DNA from 2 places in the Dysgonomonas sp. HDW5A genome. Region 2 is predicted to be linked to the other one. Evidence: riboswitches for the same ligand, from Rfam matches in the RefSeq annotation. Region 2 holds a riboswitch; the other holds the start of a gene.
What was found. A riboswitch is a leader RNA that binds a small molecule or an ion and turns the genes downstream of it on or off. The one in region 2 is predicted to bind thiamine pyrophosphate.

Region 1: it holds a riboswitch for thiamine pyrophosphate, as region 2 does, so the genes downstream of both, G7050_RS15835 (TonB-dependent receptor) here and thiM (hydroxyethylthiazole kinase) in region 2, are expected to answer to the same signal.

The regions. Positions count from the first base shown of each region.
Region 1 covers NZ_CP049857.1:3,856,625-3,861,062, reverse strand. The annotation lists gene pnuC (nicotinamide riboside transporter PnuC) at 1-275, opposite strand, end outside; gene G7050_RS15835 (TonB-dependent receptor) at 284-2,497, opposite strand; TPP riboswitch at 2,608-2,695, opposite strand; gene G7050_RS15830 (superoxide dismutase) at 2,830-3,408, opposite strand; gene G7050_RS15825 (hypothetical protein) at 3,914-4,438, opposite strand, start outside.
Region 2 covers NZ_CP049857.1:1,119,067-1,123,504, forward strand. The annotation lists gene thiD (bifunctional hydroxymethylpyrimidine kinase/phosphomethylpyrimidine kinase) at 98-910, opposite strand; gene tenA (thiaminase II) at 939-1,592, opposite strand; gene thiE (thiamine phosphate synthase) at 1,589-2,230, opposite strand; gene thiM (hydroxyethylthiazole kinase) at 2,230-3,024, opposite strand; TPP riboswitch at 3,104-3,203, opposite strand; gene G7050_RS04655 (aminoacyl-tRNA deacylase) at 3,314-3,766, shown strand; gene G7050_RS04660 (GNAT family N-acetyltransferase) at 3,786-4,220, shown strand; gene G7050_RS04665 (sigma-70 family RNA polymerase sigma factor) at 4,370-4,438, shown strand, end outside.

The DNA of each region.
Region 1 (4,438 bases), 1.6 Mb from region 2:
AAGCCGATATCAGTATTTTCTTCCGAGTTAGTATTAATGGCTTTATGCCACTTTATCCAACCATATATTCCTGCTAATATATAGTATATATTTATGCAGGCAAAAGAGTAGAAGGTGGCATGTATAAAGACGAAGGTGTAGAAAGAGGACATAATAATACCTGCCGGCCACATTTTGAGATCAGCTTTATATTCATAATAGAGATATAGGAGCCCAAAAATGGCTCCTATAATCTCGACCCAGTTTATTTTAATAAAATTTACTATTAGTTCCATCTATTCTATTAGAATCTGATACCTAGTTTTGCCATTATATTGCGTGTCGCTTGTGGAAATAAACCGGTGTATACCAATTGTGTATTATCTTTAAATTTGTCGGTGGATACCCAAGCATTAGCTACATATTCTTTATTAAATATATTATTGACAAAGAATTGAAGATTTATTTCTCCTATTTTTTGAGTTTTGAATGTATAACTTGCTGCAAAGTTACTCACAAAATAGTTTGTTAATTGATTTTCGGGGTTAGAAGTATTGTCATAATATTGTTTTCCTACATATTTACCAATAAGTGCTAATGTAAGAGTTTTATAGGGAGTAACAGTTACAGTACCACTGCTTATAACATTAGGAGAGAATGAAATGTCAGTAGATTTAAAGTGCTCTGAGGTCTGACCGACAAAATTATAATCTGTTTGATTATCATATAAATCAAAATAAGCTGTATAGTCTTTTATCTTATTTCTGCTTATAGTAACATTTGCATCTAATCGTACCCATTTTGCAAACTGATATGCACCAATAAGCTCTAATCCCAGACGATAACTGTCAGGTACATTTTCCATCAACTTATATCCTACGTCATTTAGTTTTCCTGTTTGCACCATCTGATCCTTGTATTTCATATAATAGATATTTGCATTGAAGGAAGCCTCTTTTGAAGCGTATCTATAACCTAATTCATAATCAAGCATCTGTTCTGGTTTAATGCGCTGATAGCTGCCTCCCTTGTATGATTCCTTTATATCGGTGCGAAGAGGTTCACGTTGAGCAAAAGAAAGAGAAGCATAAATATCGTTTTTAGCATCGAAATTATAAGAAACTCCTCCTTTCGGATTAAAGAAACTAAAGTAATTATTATTAGTTATATCTTCTAAATCATCATCAATACCTTTCATTCTGTAATCGATATAGCGATATTGAAGATCTCCAAAAATAGAGAATGCGTCTGTAACCCTGTAAGTACCTTTGGTGAATATATTAAATTCTTTTTTATTTGCATCGTTCATATACCATTCGTAATTAGACGGTATATTTTGATTGAGTTTAGCCCATTTAAGCTCGCCATAGTGATCTCCGGCATAGGAAGACAGCATAACTCCTCCAATAAGATTTAATCGATCTGTAGCATAGCTTAAAGTGATATTCCCCGTATAAAAGTTGTTCTTCATTAATTTACGTCTGATAATATCTGAAGATTTATATAATGAATCGTTTACCAATTGTGGGGTTAAACCAAACTTGGAAAATTTCTGATTCATTTTATAATTCTCGTAATAGCCATACCCATGATTGTAATTTAATCCAATGTTTAAAGACAATTGTTCTGATAAAGCATTTGAGTATGTAAACTGTACTATATTGGAATAATAATTATCAGTTTCGTTATCATAATAGTGCACATTTCCCGCACTGTCATAGAATCGACCTGCCGGATTGTATCTGCGATCAATTTTCATCTGTTCAGGGTTAATACCTTCCCATGTTATCCCTGTATGCTGAATACCATTGATATAGCTCAGTTTAAATAACTGATTGTCGTTATAATAAGATAATGCTGCATATGCAGATCTGTGGTTTACACTACCATTTCTGATATATCCATCTCCTGTTACACGAGAATATCTGGCATCAAAAGAAAGTCCATTCTTTAAAATACCGCTTCCTGCTGCAATAGTAGAAGTAAAAGTATTATAACTTCCAATAGCTGTTGATGCTTCACCGTATGCTTCAGGTTTTGCTCCTTGACTTTTTAATGATATACTAGCTCCAAATGCCGCAGAACCATTTGTTGATGATCCGACACCCCGTTGCACTTGAATACTTTGTAGAGAATTAGATATGTCAGGTATATTTACCCAATATACTTCCTGACTTTCAGGGTTATTTAATGGCATACCATTTAGAGTAACATTAATACGAGTAGCATCTGTTCCCCTTATACGAAGAGAGGTGTTACCAACACCGGAACCATCTTCTGAAAAAGCAACTACCGAAGGCATGGTTTCTAGAATATAAGGAATATTCCTTGCTGCATTATTTTCTTTAATTTGTACAGCACTCATATTTGAAAATGCAATTGGAGCACGTCCATTAACTCGTGTGGCTGATACAATAATCTCGCTGAGATTCACTTGTTTTAGACTGTCAGGTATTTCTTCTGAAAAGATAGAAATACTGGAGAGAAAAGCTGTAAGAGATATTATTTCCTTTTTCATTTAAATAATGATGATTAACGATAAAAAAGCAGATCTATTTTATCTAATTTGTTAAATAAAAAAGGGGATAGGAGAGTGTACCTTTATTTTGAAGTAGTATGCAGTGCGCGCTAAAAGCATATCTATTTCCCTCCGCCGGCATTATCCGGATCAGGTTATACGGGTATAATCTCAGCCTTGTGGGCACCCCTAGATCAGGAGGCAAAGATATGAAAGAAAAGATATAAAGCAGACAAGTTTATGTTAAATGTCGTAGGAAAATAGGATAGGGGGGATAAAAAGAAAGCTCCTATAACTAGGAGCTTTCTTTTTAATATATTGTTGACTTATAATTAGTAACGAGCACTAACAACATCCCAATTGATGATTTTCCAAACCTCTGCTAAGTGGTCAGCACGACGATTTTGATAGTCAAGGTAATAAGCATGTTCCCATACATCAATACCTAAGATTGGAGTTAGACCTTTTACAACAGGGTTACTGCCATTAGGTTCTTTTTCGATCGAAAGTTTACCACTGGCATCTTTAGCTAACCAAACCCAACCTGAACCAAATAAACCAGCACCAGCTGTATTGAATTCTTTTTGGAAGTTCTCGAATGAACCAAATTGGGCAGTAATTGCTTCAGCTAATTTTCCTTTTGGAGAACCACCTTTACCAGGGTTTGTAAATGAAGCAAAATAAAGATCATGATTCAAAATTTGACCTGCATTATTAAATATAGCTCCATCGCTTTCTTTAATGATCGTAATTAGATCTGAATTCTCAAATTTAGTTCCCGGTACTAAATTATTCAGATTATTTACATACGTTTGAAGATGTTTACCATAATGTAGTTCTACAGTTTGTTGACTGATAACTGGCTCTAAGGCATTTGTTGCATATGGCAACTTAGGCATTTCAAATTTCATAGCTTTTATACTTTTATTATCGTTATTATTATTTGTTTGATCTTCTACGTTTAAATTTAAACTAAGTAAAGTAATTAGAAAGTAAGATATAATCGTAGTCATAAACTTGTTGTTTTTAATTAAGCGTTATACAAATAAAACAAAACTAAATGATATTTGTTTCAAATCTGCTCTGTTATTTATATAGATTGTTTCTAAGTCTGTATTGATGGGGTATATTCTTTAACATAAATCTTTAGTTAACTTAATGTTGTAAACCCGTCTTAGCTTTTCTTGATTAGAATATCTAAAAGTGTAATTAAACATAATGGTAATTATGTAACTAATGACTATTTTATATTTGACGTCATATTTAAGAACATTTTATTCACGATAATTTAATTTTTTTCAAATATCTACAGTTTAATTTTCGCAGCTATGTGGTCACTGGGCCTACTTAAGCAAAAAAAGAGGCTATCTTTCGGGTAGCCTCCTCTTTATAAAGATATTATATTCTTTTCTGAATTTAATATTTATATTTCTCAAGTTCAGCACTTACAGCTTCGTATTCTTTCTCCATATTTAGATTATAGTATACGTTTTGTAATTTTACTAGCATTGATTTGATTTCTTGTTCGTCTGCTTTGCGACCTTCCAATGATGATTTATATTTCTCCAATAAAGGAAATGCTTTGTTGTATAGATCTTTAGCCTTGTCATCAAGTTCAGCTCTTTCTTTTGCTGTAGAAACGTTTCCTGCTTCTTCTTTCAAGTTTTGCGCTTGAACAATATATGAAACAGCTAAACCTTCTAAGGCTCTTTCACAAGCAGCATCTTTACTTAAAGCAGCCTGATAAGTAGCATCAGCAGTAGCAAAATCTTTCTTTTCTGCAAATAATGAAGCTTTTACGCTATACATATCACATGCCCCTTCGGGATTATTGGCAATAGCTTTATCTAAATATGCAATAGCTTGTTCTGATTTGCCAGCTTTGATATATTGATTTATCAAGTTTGGAACAAAGTATTTATTTTCAGGGAATTTAGCAGC
Region 2 (4,438 bases):
TGACAAACATTCAAAGTAAAACTGAAATTTGGTTAAAGCCTGCCTAATTTCCACATCACTGATAACACTTCTATATCATTCTTAAGTATTTAAATCCTTACTCCCAAAAGCCGAAGAAATGATGCACCGGACCATGCCCTTTTCCAATCTCGTATTCGGCTCCTATCTCAATTGCTTTAGTCATATACTCTTTGGCTTTCGTTACAGCATCATTCAATGGTAATCCATGAGCTAAAAAGGCAGCAACAGCAGACGAAAACGTACAGCCTGTACCATGCGTATTGCGGGTTTGAATGCGTTTCGATTTCAGCTCTATTACCTCATCGGTTTCAGCATTATAAAATACATCGACTAATTCATCTTCGGTCAAATGCCCTGCCTTCAGCAAAACCGAGACCGACCGATTGAAAGACAAATCTTTTACGACCAAAGGTAAATCGTGCTGACTTGTAATTTTTTGTCCGATCAAAATTTCCGCTTCGGGAATATTGGGTGTTATCACCCGAACATAGGGTATCAATTCGTTTTTAAGAGTCTCTATAGCTTCATCTTGCAACAGCTTATCACCCGAAGTTGCTACCATTACAGGATCCAGAACTATATTATTTACATTGTATTTAGAGAGAGTTTCTCTTACTGCCCGAATCAAGTCCGAGGAATGAAGCATACCTATCTTGATAGCATCGGCTCCGATATCATCCAATACAGATTTTATTTGTCCTGAAACAAATGATACGGGTATCGGGTGTACGTCAGTCACTCCAACCGTATTTTCATCTACTACTGCCGTAATAACTGTCATTCCATAGCACCCACATGCCGAGAAAGTTTTCAAATCAGCTTGAATACCTGCACCACCACTAGGATCACTACCGGCAATAGTTAGCGCACGTTTATATTGTTTCTTCATTTGTTTATCTTATACCAATTAAATGAATTTATATTTGCCACTGTTCTTGTTTGTAAGCACTATCCCAAAACATCCATTCCATTTTGGAACACATTATAAATGCTTCTGTCATAGCCGAACGCTGATCCGGTGTACAAGTTTCGGCTATTTCGTCACATATCGAAATTGCAGTTTTAACCGATTCTGTAAAGCCTTCGCCACCATAAGTATCTATCCAGCTTTGGTATGGATTATTTTCTTTGGTTTGATTAGCAAGAATATAGTCTCCTATCTCTTTATATATCCAAAAACATGGAAGTACTGCTGCCAAAGCAACTTCAATGGGAGAATTTGCTAATTGTTTCATCAGGTAAGAAGTATAAAGAAGACAGCTAGATGAAGCACTCACTTTTATTTTCTTATCTAATGCGCCTAGAAAGGATTCATGCAATGCTTTTTCGACCTCAACACTCTCTCCCGCAAAATGAATAAAGGCTTCAATATGATCGGGCTTGCTTAGCTTTGATGCTATAGCAGTCAGTACTTTACCATAATCGGCAAGATAAAGTGCATCCTGCCGGATATAAAATATAAATTTATTGTTATCCAATGTGCCATCCATCAGTTCTTTTATAAATGGCAGTTCTTTTATTTTCGTGTAGACAGGCTCAATAGCCTTCCATGCTTCATCACTCCACTTCATATATTTATCTTTGATTTTTGAATTATATTCATCAGTTGAAAAGCCGCTTGTTTCGGATCGCTTGCCGACATAATTGCCGACACCACCGAAATACCGTCAGCCCCGGCTTCGATAATATCTGCTGCATTTGCCTGATTGATTCCTCCGATACCGACAGCCGGATGCCTGCTTATCTTCACGATTTCCCGTATCCCCTCCAAGCCAAGAGCCGGAGCTGTATCGGTTTTGGTTGGCGTGCCGAATACAGGAGAGATGCCGATATAGTCAACATCGAGTTCGTTTGCATCCACAGCATCCTGCAAACATTCGACAGATAAGCCGATAATTTTATCTTTCCCCAGTAATTTTCGGGCAATATCATAAGGCATATCACTTTGTCCGATATGTAGACCTTCGGCATCACAAGCAAGTGCAATATCCAGACGATCATTGATAATCAATGGAATACTATAGGGATGTAAACATTCTTTTAAGAGCATCGCTTGTTGATAAAACTCTAAAGTAGAGCAGTCTTTCTCTCTCAATTGTACCATTGTTACGCCTCCTTCTACAGCCTGTGCCACGACAGACTCTAATGAGCGTCCTAAAGAAAGCGATCGGTCGGTAACCAGATAAAGACTTAAGTCAAATGATTTCATTACAGTCTTATTTTATTTCTAAGCATACTTCCGTTCATATTGAATAGTTCGTCTAAAAAATGAACCTGCATACTGCCATTTCCTTGCGATTGGGCTGCAGCCATTTCTCCGGAGATACCCATTACAGCCATGCCGTGAGTTGCAGCCTGAAGCATGTCCGTATTAATAGCAGCAAATGCGGCAACAATGGCTGTGGCAGTACACCCCATTCCTGTTACACGAGCCATTAATGTACTTCCGTTGGATACTGTTTCTGTTGTTTTTCCGTCGGTTATATAATCCGTTTGCCCACTTATAACAACTACCGCACCTGTTTCGCCGGCCAATACTTTAGCAGAATCCAATGCCAAATCGGATGAATTGGTACTGTCTACCCCTTTGGTTTTCACATTATTGTTTACCAAAGCCATAATCTCCGAAGCATTCCCTCTGATTATCGAAGGCTTGCATTCTTCCAATATTTGCTGGCACACTTTTCTACGATATGAGGTAGCCCCTGCACCCACCGGATCGAAGATGACAGGTATTTTCTTTTCTTGGGCAGTTTTTCCGGCAATAAGCATCGCTTTGACCCACTCGGCATCTAATGTTCCGATATTGAGAACAAGAGCAGAAGCGATACCGGTCATTTCAGCCACTTCATCTACCGAATGCGCCATTACCGGAGATGCTCCGATAGATAAAAGAGCATTTGCAGTATTATTCATTACTACATAGTTGGTAATGTTATGAATAAGAGGTGATTTTTCTCTGACCAGACTTAAATCCCGTTCTAAATGTTGGATATTTATCATAAATTTTAGAATCTAAATAAAAAAAGCCGCTTCGTACAATACGAAACGGCTTTATAAATAATATATCGATGATGATTATTCAAAAAGTCTACCGTTTCCCTACGATGTCAATTACAACATATCAGGTTCAAGGGTTTAATCTCAGCTCTTTCTTCGAAAGAACACCCCCAACAGTGATGGCTACAAACTTATAAAAAATATCCGAACTGAGTAGATTTATATCCGAAATATAAATTCATTTAATAAATTGCACTTTTTTTGTAACGGTATAAAACAAACCTGAAAATATATGCTGACTTTAGATGAATTGGCGGAATTACTCATCAACTCGGAATGTGATTATGAAATAATCGAACATGACAAACCAATACTCAAAACCGATGATGCCAATGAGTATTTTGACAGCAGTAAAGCCGCTCCCGTTTTTATTGTTAAAACAGAAAAAGGATTTTATGCCCTCGTTGCAAGCAATCAATATAATCGTTTTGATTTTAAAAAGCTTGCACTAGATTCAGGCTTTTCTAAGATCAAACTGGCTGATAAATCAGACGTATTGAAAGTTACAGGATATGAGGTCGGGACAGTTCCTTTAATCGGACACAATCTACCTTGCCTCTTCGACAGTAAATTGTTAGACTTCACCTATATCTATGGAGGTACGGGCGACAAATATCACACCCTTAAAATAGCCCCGCAAGACATTCTCAGATTAAATAAGAATGTGTTGGAAATCGAGATATAATAAATCAGGTCTTAACATCATGGGAAATATCATAATAAGAAAGGCAGAGCAGGCAGATTTGGATGCGGTTTATGGGTTAGTTTGCGAATTAGAACAAACGGCATTGGATAAAGGTGCTTTTACGCACATTTATAACAGACAAATTTTCGATTGCCACCATTTGCTCATAGTAGCTGAATTGAATCAGCTGGTAATTGGATTTTTATCTCTCCAAGTAAAGGAGCACCTTCATCATGCAGGGAAAATAGCAGAAATAATAGAGTTAATCATTCATGAGCCATCTCGTAGCCTGAGAATCGGAGATACACTTTTTCAGGCGGCTAAAAAGTTTGCTAAAGAGAATGATTGTTCACAACTCGAACTTTGCACAAATGTCCGGCGATTGAGAGCACATCAGTTTTATGAAAGAAAAGGCATGAATAAGTCCCACCATTGCTTTACAATATCTCTGTAAAAGAAGTTAGAGAAACCAAATTAATATTGATACGAAATGGATAGAATGAAAAAACTTATTAATACCTAAACCAGGAAAGATATTTCGACACAACTAATTTTCAAAAAAATTAGAAGCTTGCTCCCAATAATATCCAAAGACATAACAGGATGGAAAGAGACAAAAAGATAAAAGACATTCAAACCTGGATAGAGATCTACAGTTTACCGTTGCTCAAC